3 regions of the Chloroflexus sp. MS-CIW-1 genome follow, and region 2 is predicted to be linked to each of the others. Evidence: riboswitches for the same ligand, from Rfam matches in the RefSeq annotation. Region 2 holds a riboswitch; each other region holds the start of a gene.
The links. Region 2 has a riboswitch for S-adenosylmethionine ahead of mtnA (S-methyl-5-thioribose-1-phosphate isomerase). Riboswitches for the same ligand answer to the same signal wherever they lie in the genome.

Region 1 (6,098 bases), 180 kb from region 2:
AGGGCGCGAATCGCTTCCCGAATGGTCGAACGTCCGACACCAAGTTGGGTCATGAGCTGTGGTTCTGGTGGTAACCTGCTCCCGACCGGATAAACATTTGTCTGTATTTGTTGTCGTAAGTGGTCAATGACCTGTTCGACCAATCGTTGATGCTTGATCGACATTATCATCTCCTAAGCAGTTTGTCTGCATACTCCCGCGTACAATCTCCTTCATCACGCGGGATGTGCGGAACGATGAAGGTTGTTGGTTAAACGACAGTTTGGATGTCTTTAAAAGATCATATCATCTGATGTTTCATTGTATGCGTATCAGAGTAGGCTGTCAATTGCCTGAAGGTATAGTGAGGAATGAGGCGCCTTTGCGTCGGCGAGCGCGTGGCTCAGGCTCTCGAACTGTCAATTGCCTGAAGGTATAACATGAGGAATGAGCGAGAGGGTGTTTTCCGACCTATCATCACAGTACGAAGGATCGGATCGACCCCTTTCAACGAACGATGGTCAGAAGAACTTTGAACAGCCCTGGTATACCGTCATTTTGCCTTTCGTCGATTGCTGTATTGTAACGATAGCGTGATACACCGTTACCGCGGTATCACTTGCCGATACAGCCTATCATCGCTACAATACATCACATCCTACAGTGCGATGCTGCGGCCTAAAGTCCGCTGTGGAGCAGATTGCATGTCCGAATTACGGCAAAATATCGCAACCCGCGAATGGGTCATCATCGCCAGCGAACGTGCGCGTCGTCCCAATACCTTTACCGAGACTCGTCATCAACCGCCGACTGCTGAACGTCCACCTCACGACCCGCAGTGCCCCTTTTGTATAGGGAACGAGGAACTCGACTTGGAAGTTGATCGTTACCCGCCTACCGGTCCATGGCAGGTACGCATTGTGCGTAATAAGTACCCGGCGCTGCACGAACACGGGCCGGTTGTTCGTCACTTTGAGGGGGTACGACGCACGTTAAGCGGTTATGGCTACCACGAAGTGTTGATCGAACATCCGCAGCACAATACTACGCTTGGTTTGATGAGTCACGCCGAGATACGTTTGATACTGGCAACCTATCTGAACCGTGGTCTGGCGATGAGCAGTGATCCGCGCATCGAGCAAGTTGTCATTTTCAAGAATCACGGTGAACGAGCAGGGGCATCGCTCCAACATCCGCACAGCCAGCTTATGGCGGTACCGGTTGTACCGGGCGATATTCGTCATCGTATTGAAGAAGCACGTCGTTTTTTTGATGATACTGGTCAGTGTGTCTTCTGCGCGATGTTAGACGATGAACTGACCCAGCGTGAGCGTATCGTTTACCAGAATGATGCGTTTGTTGCTTTTGTCCTCTACGCAGCTTCTTCACCATTTCATATGTGGATTTTACCACGCAGACATCGAGCCAGTTTCTTCCATATCACCGAGCCAGAGCTGGATGGTTTGGCCGATGCAATTCGTGAAGTCTTCTCTCGGCTATACCACCGGTTGAACGATCCTGATTTTAATCTGGTGCTCCGTTCAACACCAGCTAAAGAACCTGAAAATGGCTATTTTCACTGGTATCTCGCTGTGGTACCGCGTCTCTCGTACATGGCCGGTTTCGAGCTGGGGAGCGGCATTTTTATTAATCCCAGTATTCCTGAAGCCTGTGCCGCATTTCTTCGTGATAATCACTAACGTGACATACTGTGTGACAGGATGTACATATTTACAATTATATGTCTTGTCAGTGAACATCTAAAATCGGTTATAATACCGTTCAACACTATGAGATAAGAAGTGTTGTACTGATGACACAACCCAGGAGTTTAAAATGTCTGGCGCATTTCCACTTAGCGATGAAACTGTCAAGGCTCTCGCGCCATGTAACCTGCCCTTCCTTCGCCACGATCCTTTTACGCGCAGCCGCAGTAGCGCCAGTATTCACGAGTTGCCTGAAACCATACAGAGAACAGTACGGGAATTGTATCAGACCCTCCTCACGATCTTTGCCGAATTTGATCAACAACGGCAGATTGATCTCCATCGTTTGCAGCAATTACTGCAAGAAACGCATTGGCATGATTTGATGCACGAACTGCGCAATCTTTCACTGCATCAGGCTGATGCCCATCTCGGCCAGGTTCTCCACGACTTACGTGGTGGTTCGCTCCAGGCGCTAGCTCTGCAATTGCAGCTTATCGAACTTGGTCAGGTACGACCAGATGACATCGAGCGCATATATCTACTGATTCGCGATCATCTGAAGATCATGCGCAACTGTTTACCCGATCTTGATCCGGTACGTACTGCCCGCGACATTGAGTTACGTGCACACGGGGTCGATCTGCTGCTTGAAAAGTGGCAACACGCTGATTACCGTTTACCCGATGGTCAGGCCAGTATCACGGTTGATGCCCGTTATAATGGTGTGGTTGCTGACCGTTGTGTTGAGTTTTCGGCGCTTGATCGCGTGTTTTACAACCTGATCAACAATGCTACACGCCACAGCGCTGACCGGCGGGTAATGGTTGGCATTTTCCCTATCTTTGAATGTGAAACACCCTCACTACGGATTGTCGTTGCTAATCGCATTGATCTGCTACAACGCACGGCGCTTGAGCAACGGTTCGGTCTGCAATGGAGCGATCTGTTTTACGGTGGGTTTACCTTCAGTAGCGACGGCAGCAGCGGGCACGGGTTCGGATTAGCCATTTGCGCCGAGCTGGTCGCCAATGCGTATGGCTTGCCCAACGGCCCGGCGGCAATTGGCGGCGGCTATGTTGGCGCCCGTCCACACGGTGATCTCTTCGTCGCCTGGTTTCATTGGCCGATTGCTGCGCCGTAGTCAAGAAGTCCTACCAGCCTAGGCCACCGTCGGAAGCGAAAGCTGCGCCCCTCTGCACCTGCGTCGGCCGGTTTGGGAGTTTCTCTCTCCCTCTCTCAGCTCATCACTGTCGGATGGAGTGAAAACGCTGCAAAGATACTTGACAAATCCGCGTCGCATAGTTTATATTACCGATACTGTATGGTGCAGGCGACACCATAACTGTACCTCAACAACGTACACGCACTCATCCAGAGCGGTGGAGGGACCGGCCCGTTGAAACCGCAGCAACCCTCGTATGCGTCGCCGCATACGAACGGTGCTAAGTCCGGCAGAAGTGTTCTGGAAGATGAGCGACGTGGAAGAATGGCCCTGTGCAATGATTTCACGCCCTCATCGTAAGTTGAGGGCGTTTTTGTTGCCTGCAATTTGGCTTAGCTATTCTGAGGAGGTTGTCATGTCCGATGCTCCACGCTTTACCGGTTTTGAGACACTTGCCCTCCACGCCGGGCAAATTCCCGATCCAACGACTGGCTCGCGGGCAGTACCCATCTACGCCACAACATCGTATCAATTCAAGGACACCGATCACGCTGCTCGTCTGTTCAACCTGCAAGAGTTCGGCAACATCTACACCCGAATCATGAATCCAACCACCGATGTCTTCGAGCAGCGGATGGCGGCCCTGGAGGGCGGTGTGGGAGCGCTAGCATTATCGTCGGGTCAGGCTGCCGAAACGCTGGCGATCCTCAATTTGGCCGGTAGTGGTGATAATATTGTTGCCTCGTCGGACCTCTACGGTGGCACGTACAACCTCTTCCGCCATACGCTGCCACGATTGGGAATCACGACTCGCTTTGTGGATGCGCGTGACTATGACGGTTTTGCGGCGGCAATTGATAGTCGTACTAAAGCCTTTTTCCTCGAGCTGGTGGGGAATCCGCGCCTCGATGTGCTTGACCTAGAGCGAATTGCTGCGATTGCGCATGCCCAGGGTGTGCCGGTGATTGTTGATGCAACCACCGTGACACCGTATCTATGGCAGCCGATTCAACACGGGGCTGACATCGTTATTCATTCAGCGACTAAGTATATTGGCGGTCACGGTACCGCCATCGGTGGGATCATTGTTGATAGCGGAAAGTTCGATTGGGCTGCCAGCGGACGGTTTCCCGAATTCACCAGTCCCGATCCAAGCTATCACGGTTTGATCTACACTCAGGCTTTTGGCAATCTGGCCTACATCATCAAAGCTCGCGTGCAAGGTTTGCGCGATATTGGCGCAGCGCTTAGTCCGTTCAACAGCTTCCTCTTCTTGCAAGGTTTGGAAACCCTGCCCCTGCGGATGGAACGGCACAGTAAAAATGCCCTGGCAGTGGCTCGCTACCTGAGCGAACATCCCAAAGTGGCGTGGGTCAACTATCCTGGTCTGCCCAGCCATCCGAGCTACGCCCTTGCTCAGAAGTACTTACCGCGCGGCCAGAGTGGGATCGTCGGTTTTGGGCTGAAAGGAGGCCGCACTGCCGGTCGTATCTTTATCGAGCGGCTTCGTCTGTTCTCGCATCTGGCGAACATCGGCGATGCGAAGAGCCTCGCAATCCATCCAGCTACAACGACGCATAGCCAGTTAACACCGGAAGAGCAACGATTAACCGGTGTCACCGACGATTATGTGCGGCTTTCGGTTGGATTGGAGACGATTGACGACATTCTTGCCGATCTCGATCAGGCACTGGCCGGAACACCTTCATAGGGGCCGCGACAGATCGCACTGACAATGGTGTCACTGCGATCTGTCCGGCAAGGAGTATCTGGATGGAAGCACTGAGCCATGCGCCAATCTCAGAAGGGGTTGGTATTGTACGTACTCAACGCATGTATTGGACCACCCCGCTGAAGCTGACTAGTGGCGCCACACTGGGTCCACTAACGTTAGCCTACGAAACATACGGTGAGTTAGCACCTGATCGCTCAAATGCAATTTTGATCTTGCATGCACTGTCCGGTGATGCCCACGCTGCCGGTTACCATCATCCTACCGACCGCAAACCGGGTTGGTGGGATGCGATGATCGGGCCGGGACGTGCGTTTGATACGAATCGCTACTTTGTTATCTGCTCGAACGTGATCGGCGGTTGTCGTGGTTCAACCGGCCCCTCGAGTCCACACCCGGCGGATGGAAAGCCTTATGGCTCGCGCTTTCCCATTATTACGATTGAAGACATGGTGCGTGCCCAACAACGTCTGATCGATGCGTTGGGGATAGATACCCTCCTGGCGGTTGCAGGAGGCTCGATGGGAGGGTTTCAAGCCCTGGCCTGGGCAGTGGAGTACCCGGAACGGGTACGCGGTGCGATCTTGCTCGCGACCAGTGCCCGCTCTAGCCCACAGACGGTCGCCTGGAATTATATTGGACGACGGGCCATTATGGCCGATCCCCGCTGGCGAGGCGGCGATTACTACGATGGCGAACCACCGCGTGATGGTTTGGCTGTGGCGCGTATGCTTGGGCATATCACCTACCTATGTGAGGAAAAGCTCGAACAGCGCTTTGGCCGTCGGGTTGATAGTGAGATTCTCGACCTTGGACCATGCTTCGCCATCGAGCACTATCTCGAACATCAAGCAGCTCGTTTTAACGACCGGTTTGACGCTAATTCGTATCTGGTGATCACCCGTGCTATGGATAGCTGGGATCTGGCCGCACGCTACGGTTCCCTGGAAGCGGCTTTCGATCTGGCGCGTGCTCGCTTCCTGGCACTGGCTTACAGTAGTGATTGGCTCTACCCCCCAACCGAAACGTACCGGATGGCAGCCGCAGCCCAGAGTGTCGGTCGATCATTCACCACTCACTTGATCACAACCGATGCCGGACACGATGCGTTCTTGACCGATACAACAGCACAGAGTGTGCTGATTCGTGATTTCCTTGAACAGTTGATGAAAGAATAGATGTTATATTAACAAAACTTTTACTCTCTTTCCCCTTGTAAAAATACTATCTGACAGCGTATAATGAAAGCTGGCTGGCAAACATACTGGACGGTGATTTTTTGTGCAACCCGTTACTACGGCTGAAATTCCCAGGCAGCGCCAATATGCCATTGGCGTTACATGTTTGTCTTGTTTTTATCGCAGCAATCCTTCTCTCTTATAGGCAGTAATTCGGTATTCAGATGACATCGAATGGGAAGGATAGTTCATTCTGGCGGGCATGACCGAACTTCAGCCGAATCATGCAGATCATCATGACGAAGCCGCTCAGGTGCAGCAGTGCAAAGAATTGGAAC
Region 2 (6,098 bases):
CGTTCCGACGACGCGCTGCCAATCCTGTTGGCGCGCCAATCATGCTCGTTAGCGCAAGGCGGGATAGGGTTTACCCCTCCGCAAACGGGGGCTAGAGGTACAATGGTGCGCTTACACGTCAGCCGATGCTTTCCTGTCACGCGCTCCACAACGTGGGCCATAGACCCGCGCATCCAGTGACTAAGTCGGGTGTTATCGTGCGAGAGTGCATAATCTTCGTCGGTGGTATGCAGCTCGTGGTGTCAAGTCTTGACGCGCTGCTGCGACCAACCTATAATAGGTCGGCTTTTTCGATATTACGTTGAGGAGCACTCGACCGTGCAAAATCGTAATCTTTTATCGCTTCTGCTCATTATTAGTGCTACCGGACTGGCATTGGCCGTGAACTTTGCCCCGAACAATATCTTCTTTGGCCGCGATGTCAGCATCCGTCTTGGCCTCGATCTCCAAGGTGGTATACAGGTGTTGCTACGCTCAGCCGATCCTGATGCAACCGCAGACGAGATTGCCACTGCTGCTCGTGTGATCGAACAGCGGGTCAACGCACTCGGTGTCGGCGAAACGGTTGTGCAGCAGGCTGGAAACAACCGGATCATTGTCGAGTTGCCGGGGGTTGCCAATCCCGAACAGGCAATTGAAACATTACGTGGTACCGGTCGCTTGGAATTTATCGACCCGCAAGGTCAATATCTGGCCGACGGCACTATCGTGCGCACCTCGAGTAGTCCGAATCCTCCCCAGTTAGCCGAGAGCGATACCGTTACCGATGTAACGAGCCTCGGCCCAATTTATCAGAGCATTACCGATGGCGCCGATCTCGATACCAGCGCCGTACAACCCACCTTTTCGCAGGGTGGTGCACTTGGTAGCCGACCGGCTGTCTCGTTTGCCTTCCGTGGCGAATCAGCAAGACGGTTAGCTTCATTTACTGCCGCAAATGTTGGGCGGCCAATGTGTATTGTGCTTGATAATGTGGTTGTCAGTTGTCCGGTGATTAACGCCGCGTTAACCGATGGTTCTGGAATTATTGAAGTAAGTACGGAAGCTGATCGTAATCGTATCTTCAATCAGTTGAAGTACGGTGCTCTGCCGGTTCCACTCGTGATCGAGACGAGCCGAACGGTGACGGCGACCCTGGGGCGAGAGAGTGTAGCAGCCAGTATTACAGCCGGAGTTGTTGGTCTGGCGGTGGTCGCAGCCTTTATGATTTTATTCTATCGGGGACCCGGCGTCGTTGCAACGGTTGCACTGCTCATCTACACGATCATCAGTTTCGCGATTTACCGTCTGATTCCGATCACACTGACCCTGCCCGGTATTGCCGGATTTATTCTCTCGATTGGACTCGCCGTTGATGCCAACGTATTGATCTTTGCCCGCCTCCGCGAAGAGTACCGCCGCGGACGTGATATTCGCAGTGCGCTCGAATTAGGTTTCGTTGAATCCTGGCCAGCCATCCGCGACTCAAGCGTTTCAACCTTGATCACGAGTATTGTGCTGTTTATGTTCGGCAACAGCTTCGGTGTCAGTTTGATCAAAGGCTTTGCGCTTACACTTGGTCTCGGCATTGTGATCAGTCTGTTCACTGCTGTTGTTGTCTCACGAACATTTCTACGTCTGCTCCTGCCGTTGTTTAGCGATGAACGTGCCTGGTGGTTTGGCGTGGATCGCCGTTCAGCAACACCAACTGCGCAGGCTGTCTCGTAGGTATTCAACGACATCGTTCACCTGTGATCGTGAATGGGAGTAACACCTGTATGGAACATCTTGTCCGCCGTCGCTATTGGTGGTTTACGTTTTCAATCCTGGTGATCTTGCCGGGCTTATATATGCTCTTCTTGCATCCTTTAGTCACTACCGGGCGATTTACTATCGGCCTGCGTCCAAGCATTGACTTTGCCGGTGGTGCATTGTGGGAATTGCGTTTTCCTGAGACCGCGCCTGAGCGTTTGAGCACTGATCGGATCGCAGCAGCGTTTGCCGCAGCGGGCTTCGAGAATGCACTGGTTCAGCTCAGCCCAACCCAAATTGACGGGAAAGCAGTAGCAGCCGCATTAGTACGCACCCGTCCACTTAGCGAGTCGGATCCCAACACCGAAATTGATGCCGTGATGAAGGCACTCTCTACCGAATTTGGCAACGTTAGTCGGGAACGACTGGAAAGTGTTGGACCAACCGTCAGTGCCGAATCAACCCGCAGTGCGATTATTGCCGTGCTCGGCGCGTCACTAATTATCTTGCTCTACCTGACTTGGGCCTTCCGCAAGGCACCGCACCCTGTCCGCTACGGCGTATGTGCCATTATCGCGATGCTGCACGACGTATTGGTAGTACTTGGGATTGCTGCCGTTTTAGGCGCAACCATCGGCTTAGAGGTCGATGCGCTCTTCCTGACCGCTTTGCTAACAACCCTTAGCTTTTCGGTACACGATACCATTGTTGTGTTCGACCGCATTCGTGAGAACCTGCTGAATCGGCATCCGGCTGAAACCTTCGATGATATTGTCAACCATAGTCTGGTGCAGACTCTCCCACGGTCGATCAACACTCAGCTTACCACCTTCTTTACACTTACTGCCCTCTTGTTGTTTGGTGGTGATACTATCCGGAACTTTGTCTTGATGCTGCTCATCGGCCTCATCAGCGGGACCTACTCATCAATCTTCAATGCGGCTCAGCTTTTGGTCGTGTGGGAACATCGAGAATGGCGTCATTGGTTTAAGCGCGGTCGGCGCGATGAGACGGCTCCAGCAATGTAACCTGATCAATCAGGTCAAACCAGGTCACTGAAACCGTTAACACTGCCTGCCGTATCAACATCACAATTTGCTGTAAACCGGTACTCGTGATATAATCGCTCACAACGTTCGTATGCGGCGCCATAGTGCGTCGGCGAACTTCAGATGCTCATCGAGATGGGCTGAGGGACTGGCCCGATGACGCCCGGCAACCCCCTGCGGGGAAGGTGCCAAATCCAGCGGCAATTGCCGAAAGATGAGAGGAACGAAGTTTATCGGAGCCTCTCGCCGTGCGAGTGGCTCCATCTTAATTACGACGCCTATGGAACTCCGCACTGTCTGGTGGGAAGACAACGCCGTTTGTCTGATCGATCAGCGTAAATTACCGCACATTGTTGAAGTCGTGCGCTGCACCGACCTGGATGCAGTGGTCTTTGCCATTCGGAGCATGCAGGTACGCGGTGCACCGGCAATCGGCTGCACTGCTGCCTATGGGATGGCTTTGGTTGCCCAGCGTAGCAATGCGAATACGCCTGCTGCGTTGCTGACCGAATTAGAACAGGCTAAACGCACCCTTGATGCCCAGCGACCAACCGCTGTTAATCTAGCCTGGGCAACCAGCCGGATGGTGCGCCAGGCTCATGCGCTGTTGAACGAAGATGTCACCATGATGAAGACAGCGCTTCTGGCGGAGGCCGAAGCGATCTTTGCCGAGGATCTGGCAATGTGCCATGCCATCGGCGATCATGGCGCACCACTGATTCCACTACGCGGACATGTTCTCACTCATTGCAACGCCGGTGGCCTGGCTACCGCTGGTTATGGCACAGCCCTCGCCCCAATCCGCACGGCATTTGCGCAGGGTCGCCCTATTCACGTCTTTGTCGATGAGACGCGGCCCTTCTTGCAAGGAGCACGGCTGACAGCCTGGGAATTGCTCCAAGCCGGTATCCCCCAAACGTTGATTACTGACAATATGGCCGCCTTTATGATGCAGCGTGGTCAAATAGACTGTGTGATTGTTGGCGCCGACCGGATTGCAGCTAACGGTGATGTGGCAAATAAAATTGGCACGTATGGATTAGCGATTCTTGCCCGTTATCATAATATTCCGTTTTACGTTGCTGCCCCTTACTCTACCATTGATCTCAACACTGCCAGCGGTGCCGACATTCCTATCGAAGAGCGTGACCCCAACGAAGTAACCCGTATTGCCGGAGTTGCGATTGCTCCCGATGGTGTCCCTGCCGCGCATCCGGCGTTCGATGTCACGCCCCACGAATTGATTACGGCTATCATTACTGAACGGGGCGTTGTGCGTCCACCATTCGTGGCTGCACTGCGTCAGCTTGAGAGTAAGCAATGAGTGGGTTGGGTTCGCTTGTGCCGGCTTGTCAGCCACTCTTACGCGGTGGTCTTCCCCACACGAATCCGGGCGTGGTAGCCCAGTTCATTTGCCGGTACCTGCCACAGACGCCAGCCTGTCCGTTACCACCGCCGCGAACATTGGCCGATACGCCATTTGCGCTGGCAGCACAAGGGTTGCCAGGCCTTCAGATCGATGTCGAACGTGACCGGCTGACGGTCGAACAGGAAACTCTGGAGCGTGAGGCCAACCGGGTTAGTCTGGCCTACCTGCGCAGTGAGGCCCAATTTGCAGCGCTGAGCGGCCCGGCTGTGACGGTGTTGGACGAGCTGTTACGCCGCTTAAATGCCGAAGAACGGCAACCGCTTGTGTTGAAGTACGAAACGATTGGTCCGGTTAGTCTGAGTCTGGCGCTGACCGATGACCAAGAACGCCCGCTGGCCTATGAACCGGCATGGCGAGAGGTGTTACTCCAACTTTGTAGTTTACGAGTATGGTGGCATCACCAGCAGTTGCAGGGCTACGCCTCTCATCGGCTGGCAATGATTGAGGAACCCTTCCTTGATGCACTCTTGACTCCACTGTGTCCACTGACCTGGGAAGAGGGACTTGATCTGCTCAGTCGGTTTCTCGCCGATCTCCCTGTTCATTGTGGTCTGTTTCTGAGAGGTCGTGTACACTGGTCAGAACTTTTGCACCTGCCGGTGGATGTGATAGGCTTTCATGTGATCGAACAAATCGATCTCCTCCTGCACACTGCAACAGAGCTGGCCGAGTTTTTGACCGATGGTGGCTGTCTGGCTTGGGGAATCGTCCCAACTGAACCCAGAGTGCTGAACAGTGTCCAGGCTGCCGGGCTGTGCGATCAGGTTGTGCAGGCAATGCAACGGGTTGCAGCAGCTACTGGCCTGCCGATGACCTTGGTCCAACAGCAATCATTCCTCTCATTTACTGGCAGTTTAAGCTATATGAGTCCTGATTATGCCGAGCGAGCATTAGACCTTTGTCTCGAAACAGTACAGTTACTTCAACAGAATCTGGATTCGAGGACTACTTAGATAGGGCCTAACCTGTTGATTGCAGGCCAGGCAAGGAGAAAACACCGTGAAAATCGTGGTTACCGGTTCACTTGCATTTGATTACATTATGGATTTTCCTGGCTATTTTAAAGATTTTATGCTCACCGACAAAGCGCATATCATTTCAGTCAGTTTTCTGGTAGACTCGATGCGTAAATTGCGCGGTGGGGTGGCCGGGAATATCGCCTACAATCTCGCTCTGCTCGGTGAACGGCCCTTGATTGTTGGAGCAGCCGGTCACGATTTTGACGGATACCGGGCAATGCTCGAAGCATGTGGAGTTGATACCAGTGGAATTATGATCGTCGAGCACGAGTTTACTTCCTCGTGCTTTATTAATACCGATCAGGCAAATAACCAGATCGTTGCGTTCTATGCCGGAGCAATGGGGCACGATCATCACAATTCTCTTCTACATCGTGGTTTGACAGCCAACGATCTCGTGTTAATCTCGCCTACCAGTCCAGAGGCAATGCGCCGCTTCGCACTTGAGTGTCAGCAGATGGGTGTCCCCTATATCTTCGACCCCGGAAAGCAGACGCCGCGTCTTGATGCCGATCTACTGATGATTGGCATAAAAGGGGCACGTCTTTTGATCAGCAATGATTACGAGTTCGGGATGATGGCAAAGTGCCTCGGTATCAGTGAAGCGGAATTGATTGCCCAGGCTCCGATCACGGTTGTGACTCGCGGTAGCGAAGGATCACAGATATACGTTGCCGGTCAACTTGCTGCCACAATTCCAATCGCGCCGGTAAAAGAAGTACGCGATCCAACCGGCGCCGGTGATGCGTATTTGGCCGGTATTGCCTTTGGTCTGGCCCGGCAGTTACCGCTCGAAATCACCGGACGGATTGCGGCTCTTTGTGCAGCGTATGCAATTGAGGAGCGGGGTTGCCAGGAGCATCGTTTTAC
Region 3 (6,098 bases), 1.3 Mb from region 2:
CCGCAGTACGCACCGTCCAGCCATCGCGGTCGACTCTGGTAGCTGCCTTACCGGCGTTGATCATCGGTTCAATCGTAAACACCATACCAGCCACGATCTTACGTGTTTGCTGGGGATCATCGTAATGGAGGATCGTTGGTTCTTCGTGTAGATTTCGACCTAGCCCGTGGCCGGTGTACTCACGTACTACAGAGAAACCATTGGCTTCGGCATAACGTTGGATCGCTGCGCCAATAGCCCGGAGAGGATTCCCCACTCGTGCCTGTTCAATGCCCAGTTCAAGGCAGCGCCGGGTAACGTCGAGCAAACGCTGAGTCTCGTCATCAACGTCACCTACAGCGAAGGTCTCACATGCATCACCAATCCAACCGTTGAGGCGCAACCCAATGTCGATACCGACAATATCGCCCTGGTGGAGCCGGTCGCGTTTACTCGGAATGCCGTGGCAAATCACGTCATTAATAGAGGCGCAGATCGTACCCGGAAAAGGTGGAATATACCCGCGGCGACCAGCGGGCACGTATCCTTTGTATACCGGTTCTGCACCGTGAGAACGGATAAACTCTTCAGCAATTGCGTCCAGTTCAGCCGTGGTGACACCCGGTCGGATATACTCACGCAGCACATTAAACGTCTGTCGAACCAGTTGGCCCGCAGCGCGTAGAAGTTCTATCTGGGCCGGTGATTTCAGAATGATAGCCATAGACTACTCTCGCTCTATTTGCACTTACTGAGCATGTTATAGCACATTCTCGTCAGATGATGGTGCCGGTGGCCGTGGCAGCAGGCCAGCTTGTTCAACGACACGAGGAATTGCACGTGTCCAATCGACCGACATAATATGAACACCGGCAACACCCTCGATACTAAGGAGTTCATTCACCAACTCAGCAGCGAGGGCAATTCCTTCCGCTTCGCTATCGGCAGCGCGTTGCATGCGTTCGATCACAGATTCTGGCATAAGCGTGCCGGGTAGGTGATCGCGTAGATAGATTGCTGAATTGGGTCGGCGCAGGATCATCACACCGGCTAGGATGTACGCCTGTTGATGCAAACCGGCAGCCCGCACATCGGCCATCCATTGCCGAAAACGTGCAACATCAAAGATCAATTGGGTTTGGACGAACTCTGCGCCGGCTTCAATCTTCTTTTCCAACCGTGCGGCCCGTTCGACGTTCGGGTTCGCGACACTGCCGATAAAGAAACTGGGTGCTTCTTTCAGCGGTGTACCTGATTGGAAAGTGGCCTGATCGCGCAACGTGCGCAAGACGCGGATCAACTGGAATGAATTCAGATCGAGAACGTTTTTGGCCTCTGGATGATCACCAATGCGTGGATGATCGCCGGTCATTGCTAGCAAGTTACGTACACCGAGTGCGGAGGCACTGAGTGCATCAGCTTGTAAAGCTATCCGGTTACGATGCTGGCAGGTCATTTGCATAATCGGTTCAATACCGAGCTGCTGCAAAATGACGCTCCCCCCCAAAGACGACATCCGGGCGATCCCACGCTGATTGTCGGTCAGATTGACTGCATCGACATAATTGCGAATATTTTGAGCCAGGGTTTCGAGATGGCTTCTGGCCGCCCCCTTTGGCGGAGCAATCTCGCCGGTAACTACAATCTGGCCGGCGGCCAGCCGGCGTTGGAGGGTTGAGTGCATAGCTTATTCGTCGGCAAGAGCTTGTTGCAGGTCGGCGATCAAGTCACTCGCATCCTCAATTCCGCATGAAAGCCGGATGAGATTGTCGCGGATACCGACCGCCAGTCGTTCTTCACTACTCAATTCATAGTAACTCATGAGCGCTGGTTGTTCAACCAGACTTTCCACCCCGCCAAAGCTTGGCGCAATGTAGGCGAGACGCATCCGATCAACAACCGCCATTGCAGTCTGGAGATCACCAACCACTTCAAACGACACAACTCCGCCAAACCCTCGCATCTGAGCACGGGCTATGGCGTGGTCAGGATGCGAAGGTAAGCCTGGGTAATGTACCCGACTGACCCGTGGATGACGGCTGAGAAATTCAGCGACTGCCTGCCCATTTTGATTGTGACGTTCCATACGGAGAGCAAATGTCTTCAACCCTCGGCCAAGCAAGTAGGCGGTATGCGGGTCACAAATGCCACCCAAAATCCCCTGCGTTTCGCGCAGAGCACTGATAAGGGGCGGTCGACCGATGATCACACCAGCCAGTAAGTCGTTGTGCCCGGCCAGGTACTTGCTACAGCTATGAACAACCAGGTCGATACCGTATTCAAGAGGACGCATATTATACGGTGTGGCAAAGGTGGCGTCGATCACGGTTTTGATGCGATGTTCACGGGCGATCTGAGCCACTGCTGCCAGATCAATGACGCGCAAATAAGGGTTTGTCGGCGCTTCAGTAACGATCAGTCGGGTACGTCCTGGTTGAATAGCTGCGGCAATGGCAAGTGGATCGGCTGCGGCAACCACACTATGCGACACGCCGAGCCGTGCTAACATTGTGCGGACAAACTGGCGAGTGCGCCGATAACCGTCGTCAGTCAGAATAACGTGGCTACCGCTAGGGAGCAACGCCAGCATCACGGTGGTGAGCGCATTCATTCCCGAAGCACAAAGGAGAGCGGCTGCTGGCGCTGATGGTGACTCAAGGGCGGCAAGGCGAGCCTCAACGGCACGAACGGTTGGATTTCCGTAGCGACCGTACTCTTCTCGTTCGAGTTCACCTGATTGAAATGCGATCAGCTCGGCGCTATCACGAAAGGTGTACGTTGCACTGTGCACAATAGGTGGCGTAATGGCATCGAATGCGCGCTGGCGGGGTTCTCCAGCGTGGACGGCGGCCGTACTGAGGCCAGAAAACTGTTCATTTGGCATAAAAAACCTCTCATCAGGGCGATGAGAGATTAGGTGACGTGCTCCTGCCGATTGGCGAGAAGACGCCGCTCTCCTCTCATCTGCCAGCGTTCTGCTGCCGGAGTTGCCACCCGTCAGGTATTATGCCGCCGGGTTGGCGCGGTTTCGTAGGGCCGGTCCCTCCACCGCTCTGGATGAGTGCAGCGTTCTGCAATACAATTACGGCTGAGTATAACAGGGTGATGGGTTATTGTCAATGGTGAATTGGACGATCTTGGGGTTCTCAAAGTTCTTTCCTCTCTGACAGTGGTCACTGAGGAGAGAGTGGAGAGGAGTGAGAGGTTCTCAACCTATCCGTAGCCTGTACGGAGTCGCGCAACTTCCCGTCCTGCCGAACGTCTGTGCCAATCTCCCGTTGGCTTGCCGATCATGCCCGTCAGCGCAGTGGTAGGGACTGGCGCCCCCGTAAACGAGGGTTGATGGTATGCTAATGCGCTAACCAATGGGGTATAGCCGCACCGCGTCCGACGCGGGCCAGAGGCTCACGATCCTAGACTTGCACTAACAGCGCACGGGCAATCTGCGCTGAAGCATAACATCACACATGCGGGCCAGAGGCCCGCACTCCCAGGGAAAGAGCGAAGATCAGGGTTTGCTGTCAGCGGGTGCGTAATGTGCGTCGTGTCACTCTACATTTTGAACAGTTTGGTTGTCGAATGTGACCCGAAATTGAAAACTCTGAAAAACCTTACAGCCGCCCTACACCTTCAAGAATGCCGACATAATCACCACATCGTGCAGTTCACCGTTACGGTCAATGGCGTGGCGCGTTAACTGGCCTTCGACGGCAAATCCCAATCGTGAGAAGATGGCCTGACCGGCCTTCAAGGCAGCCAGCATAGCGACCGTCACCTTTTGGGCGCCCAGATCGCGAGCGGTTTCAACAATGGCCTGGGCCATCTGCATTCCAAGCCCGCAGCGTCGCCAACCGGGTTTGACAAGGAGCCGTAGCTCGGCCACGTGATTTGACCATCCTGGCACGCGGCGAGCTGAAGCGTATGCGGCTATCGAACCGTCGTCGGCAATAGCGACAATTTGTCGCCAATTCTCGGCGTATGAGGCATTGACTAAACGGGTTATGATTTCGGGATTAGTGAAGTCTTCTTCGAGATAAAGCAGATCATCTTTGGGCAGACTTAATCCGAAATCGGTCAATGCTGCACGATCACTCTCGGCTAGGGGTCTGATGGTAACCTGCCGGTTGTCCTTCAATGATACACTGCTCATCGCTACACTGCGTTGGGCCATGCCCAGCCTCCTGCCGTGGGTTAACGCGGAAATCTGTTGTATGAAGTGTGTGAAATATACCACATGAAGTTACACTCTGGTTACTCGGTGTAGGTATCGCGAGAGAGGCAAGTGCAATGCCCGCGTACCTAGGTGCTTGTATCGCGACAGACGCGAGGTACTCTTGCGCACATTGTTGCGGAAGCGAGGGCATTTTGCCCTTGAGGACCGCATCGGCTCTCCGAGATCATCGTTTTTAACTCTTACATATTTTGCAGCCACGTTCAGGCCCTCCCTGAAGATCCGACGCACGGCTACCCTCCCTCTTCAGAAGGGGTGTACAGCCTGAACGTGCTCATCATCCTCGAGACGTTTTTTCGACACCCACCACCTGCGGATATTCAGTATAAAACATGTTGCTGATACTGATATAATTGTAATCGTTCCTTGAAGTTCGGCAAGTAACCGGCGGAGTCGCCCGGCGATCCGTCGCAAGGAGGTTGTCATGAGTGAGAAGCGCGAAGTCGTAGTGCTTAGCGGCGTGCGCACGGCTATTGGAACGTTTGGCGGTAGTCTGAAAGATCATCCCCCTACCGAGCTGGCAGCATTGGTTACCCGCGAGGCAGTGGCACGGGCTGGTGTTCAACCTGATGAGATTGGTCATGTGGTCTTTGGGCACGTGATCAATACTGAACCGCACGATATGTATATGGCCCGCTATGCAGCCGTTCGTGGTGGTTTATCGGTAGAAACACCGGCGTTGACGCTCAACCGGCTGTGTGGCAGTGGTTTGCAGGCTATTGTTTCGGCAGCTCAGTACATTTTGCAGGGTGATGTTGAAGCGGCGGTCGCAGGTGGTGCGGAATGTATGAGCCGTGGGCCGTATAGCCTCCCGGCAATGCGCTTTGGTGCGCGGATGAACGATTCGAAGGTGGTCGATATGATGGTCGGCGCCCTGACCGATCCGTTCGACGATTGCCATATGGGGGTAACGGCTGAAAACGTGGCTGCGAAGTGGGGTATTAGCCGTGAAGATCAGGATCAACTGGCATACGAGAGCCATATGCGGGCTGCACGCGCTATTGATGAAGGGCGCTTTGCCGGTCAGATTGTGCCGGTTGAGATTAAAGTGAAGGGGGGAACGGCTGCGTTCACGGTGGATGAAGGGGTACGACGCGATACAACCCTCGATAAACTGGCGAAACTCCGACCGGTGTTCTTGAAGGACGGATCGGTGACGGCCGGTAATGCCTCGAGTATCAACGACGCGGCTGCTGCCGTAGTATTGATGGAGCGGGCTACTGCCGAGCGACGTGGCTACAAGCCGTTGGCGCGGTTGGTAGGGTATAGTCACGCGGCAGTCGAACCCAAATATATGGGTATTGGCCCGGTGCCAGCCGTGCGCCGCTTGCTCGAACGCACCGGCCTACGGATCGCAGATATCGATCTCTTTGAAGTCAATGAAGCCTTTGCTGCGCAAGCATTGGCGGTGATGCGCGAATTAGAATTACCGCCAGATCGCACGAATCCTAACGGCAGCGGCATTTCGCTCGGCCACCCGATTGGTGCTACCGGTTGTATCCTCACGGTGAAGGCGATCCACGAGTTGCATCGGATCGGGGGACGGTATGCTCTGGTGACCATGTGTATTGGCGGTGGACAGGGTATTGCCGCGATATTTGAACGGATGTAGGTGTGCTACAATTGTGAGGTTCGAGCCGGTGGTGCTGCGATTGCTACCATCGGCTCAAGGAATACAAACACAATCATGCGTTGGGGAGGCAAGAATGGGAAAGTTGACCGGTCGGGTGGCGATTGTGACAGGTGCTTCAAGAGGTATTGGGCGGGCAATCGCGCTGGCTTTGGCCGCCGAAGGGGCAAAAGTCGCTGTTAATTACAATAGTAGTGAGGCAGCGGCACAGGAGGTGGTGAACACAATTATTGCCAATAATGGCGAAGCCATGCCAAT

Region 1: it holds a riboswitch for S-adenosylmethionine, as region 2 does, so the genes downstream of both, QTO31_RS09875 (homocysteine synthase) here and mtnA (S-methyl-5-thioribose-1-phosphate isomerase) in region 2, are expected to answer to the same signal.
Region 3: it holds a riboswitch for S-adenosylmethionine, as region 2 does, so the genes downstream of both, QTO31_RS04230 (trans-sulfuration enzyme family protein) here and mtnA (S-methyl-5-thioribose-1-phosphate isomerase) in region 2, are expected to answer to the same signal.

What each region holds. Positions count from the first base shown of each region.
Region 1 is NZ_JAUBWR010000001.1:2,504,111-2,510,208, forward strand. It holds gene QTO31_RS09860 (FadR/GntR family transcriptional regulator) at 1-164, opposite strand, end outside; gene galT (galactose-1-phosphate uridylyltransferase) at 684-1,679, shown strand; gene QTO31_RS09870 (HAMP domain-containing histidine kinase) at 1,816-2,829, shown strand; SAM riboswitch class I at 3,053-3,164, shown strand; gene QTO31_RS09875 (homocysteine synthase) at 3,266-4,561, shown strand; gene QTO31_RS09880 (homoserine O-acetyltransferase MetX) at 4,624-5,760, shown strand; gene QTO31_RS09885 (sensor histidine kinase) at 6,023-6,098, shown strand, end outside.
Region 2 is NZ_JAUBWR010000001.1:2,328,433-2,334,530, forward strand. It holds gene secD (protein translocase subunit SecD) at 319-1,707, shown strand; gene secF (protein translocase subunit SecF) at 1,758-2,759, shown strand; gene QTO31_RS09250 (hypothetical protein) at 2,719-2,862, opposite strand; SAM riboswitch class I at 2,905-3,001, shown strand; gene mtnA (S-methyl-5-thioribose-1-phosphate isomerase) at 3,061-4,104, shown strand; gene QTO31_RS09260 (hypothetical protein) at 4,101-5,162, shown strand; gene QTO31_RS09265 (carbohydrate kinase family protein) at 5,209-6,098, shown strand, end outside.
Region 3 is NZ_JAUBWR010000001.1:1,062,016-1,068,113, reverse strand. It holds gene map (type I methionyl aminopeptidase) at 1-703, opposite strand, end outside; gene QTO31_RS04235 (methylenetetrahydrofolate reductase) at 740-1,663, opposite strand; gene QTO31_RS04230 (trans-sulfuration enzyme family protein) at 1,667-2,863, opposite strand; SAM riboswitch class I at 2,937-3,043, opposite strand; gene QTO31_RS04225 (GNAT family N-acetyltransferase) at 3,602-4,150, opposite strand; gene QTO31_RS04220 (acetyl-CoA C-acyltransferase family protein) at 4,635-5,822, shown strand; gene fabG (3-oxoacyl-[acyl-carrier-protein] reductase) at 5,917-6,098, shown strand, end outside.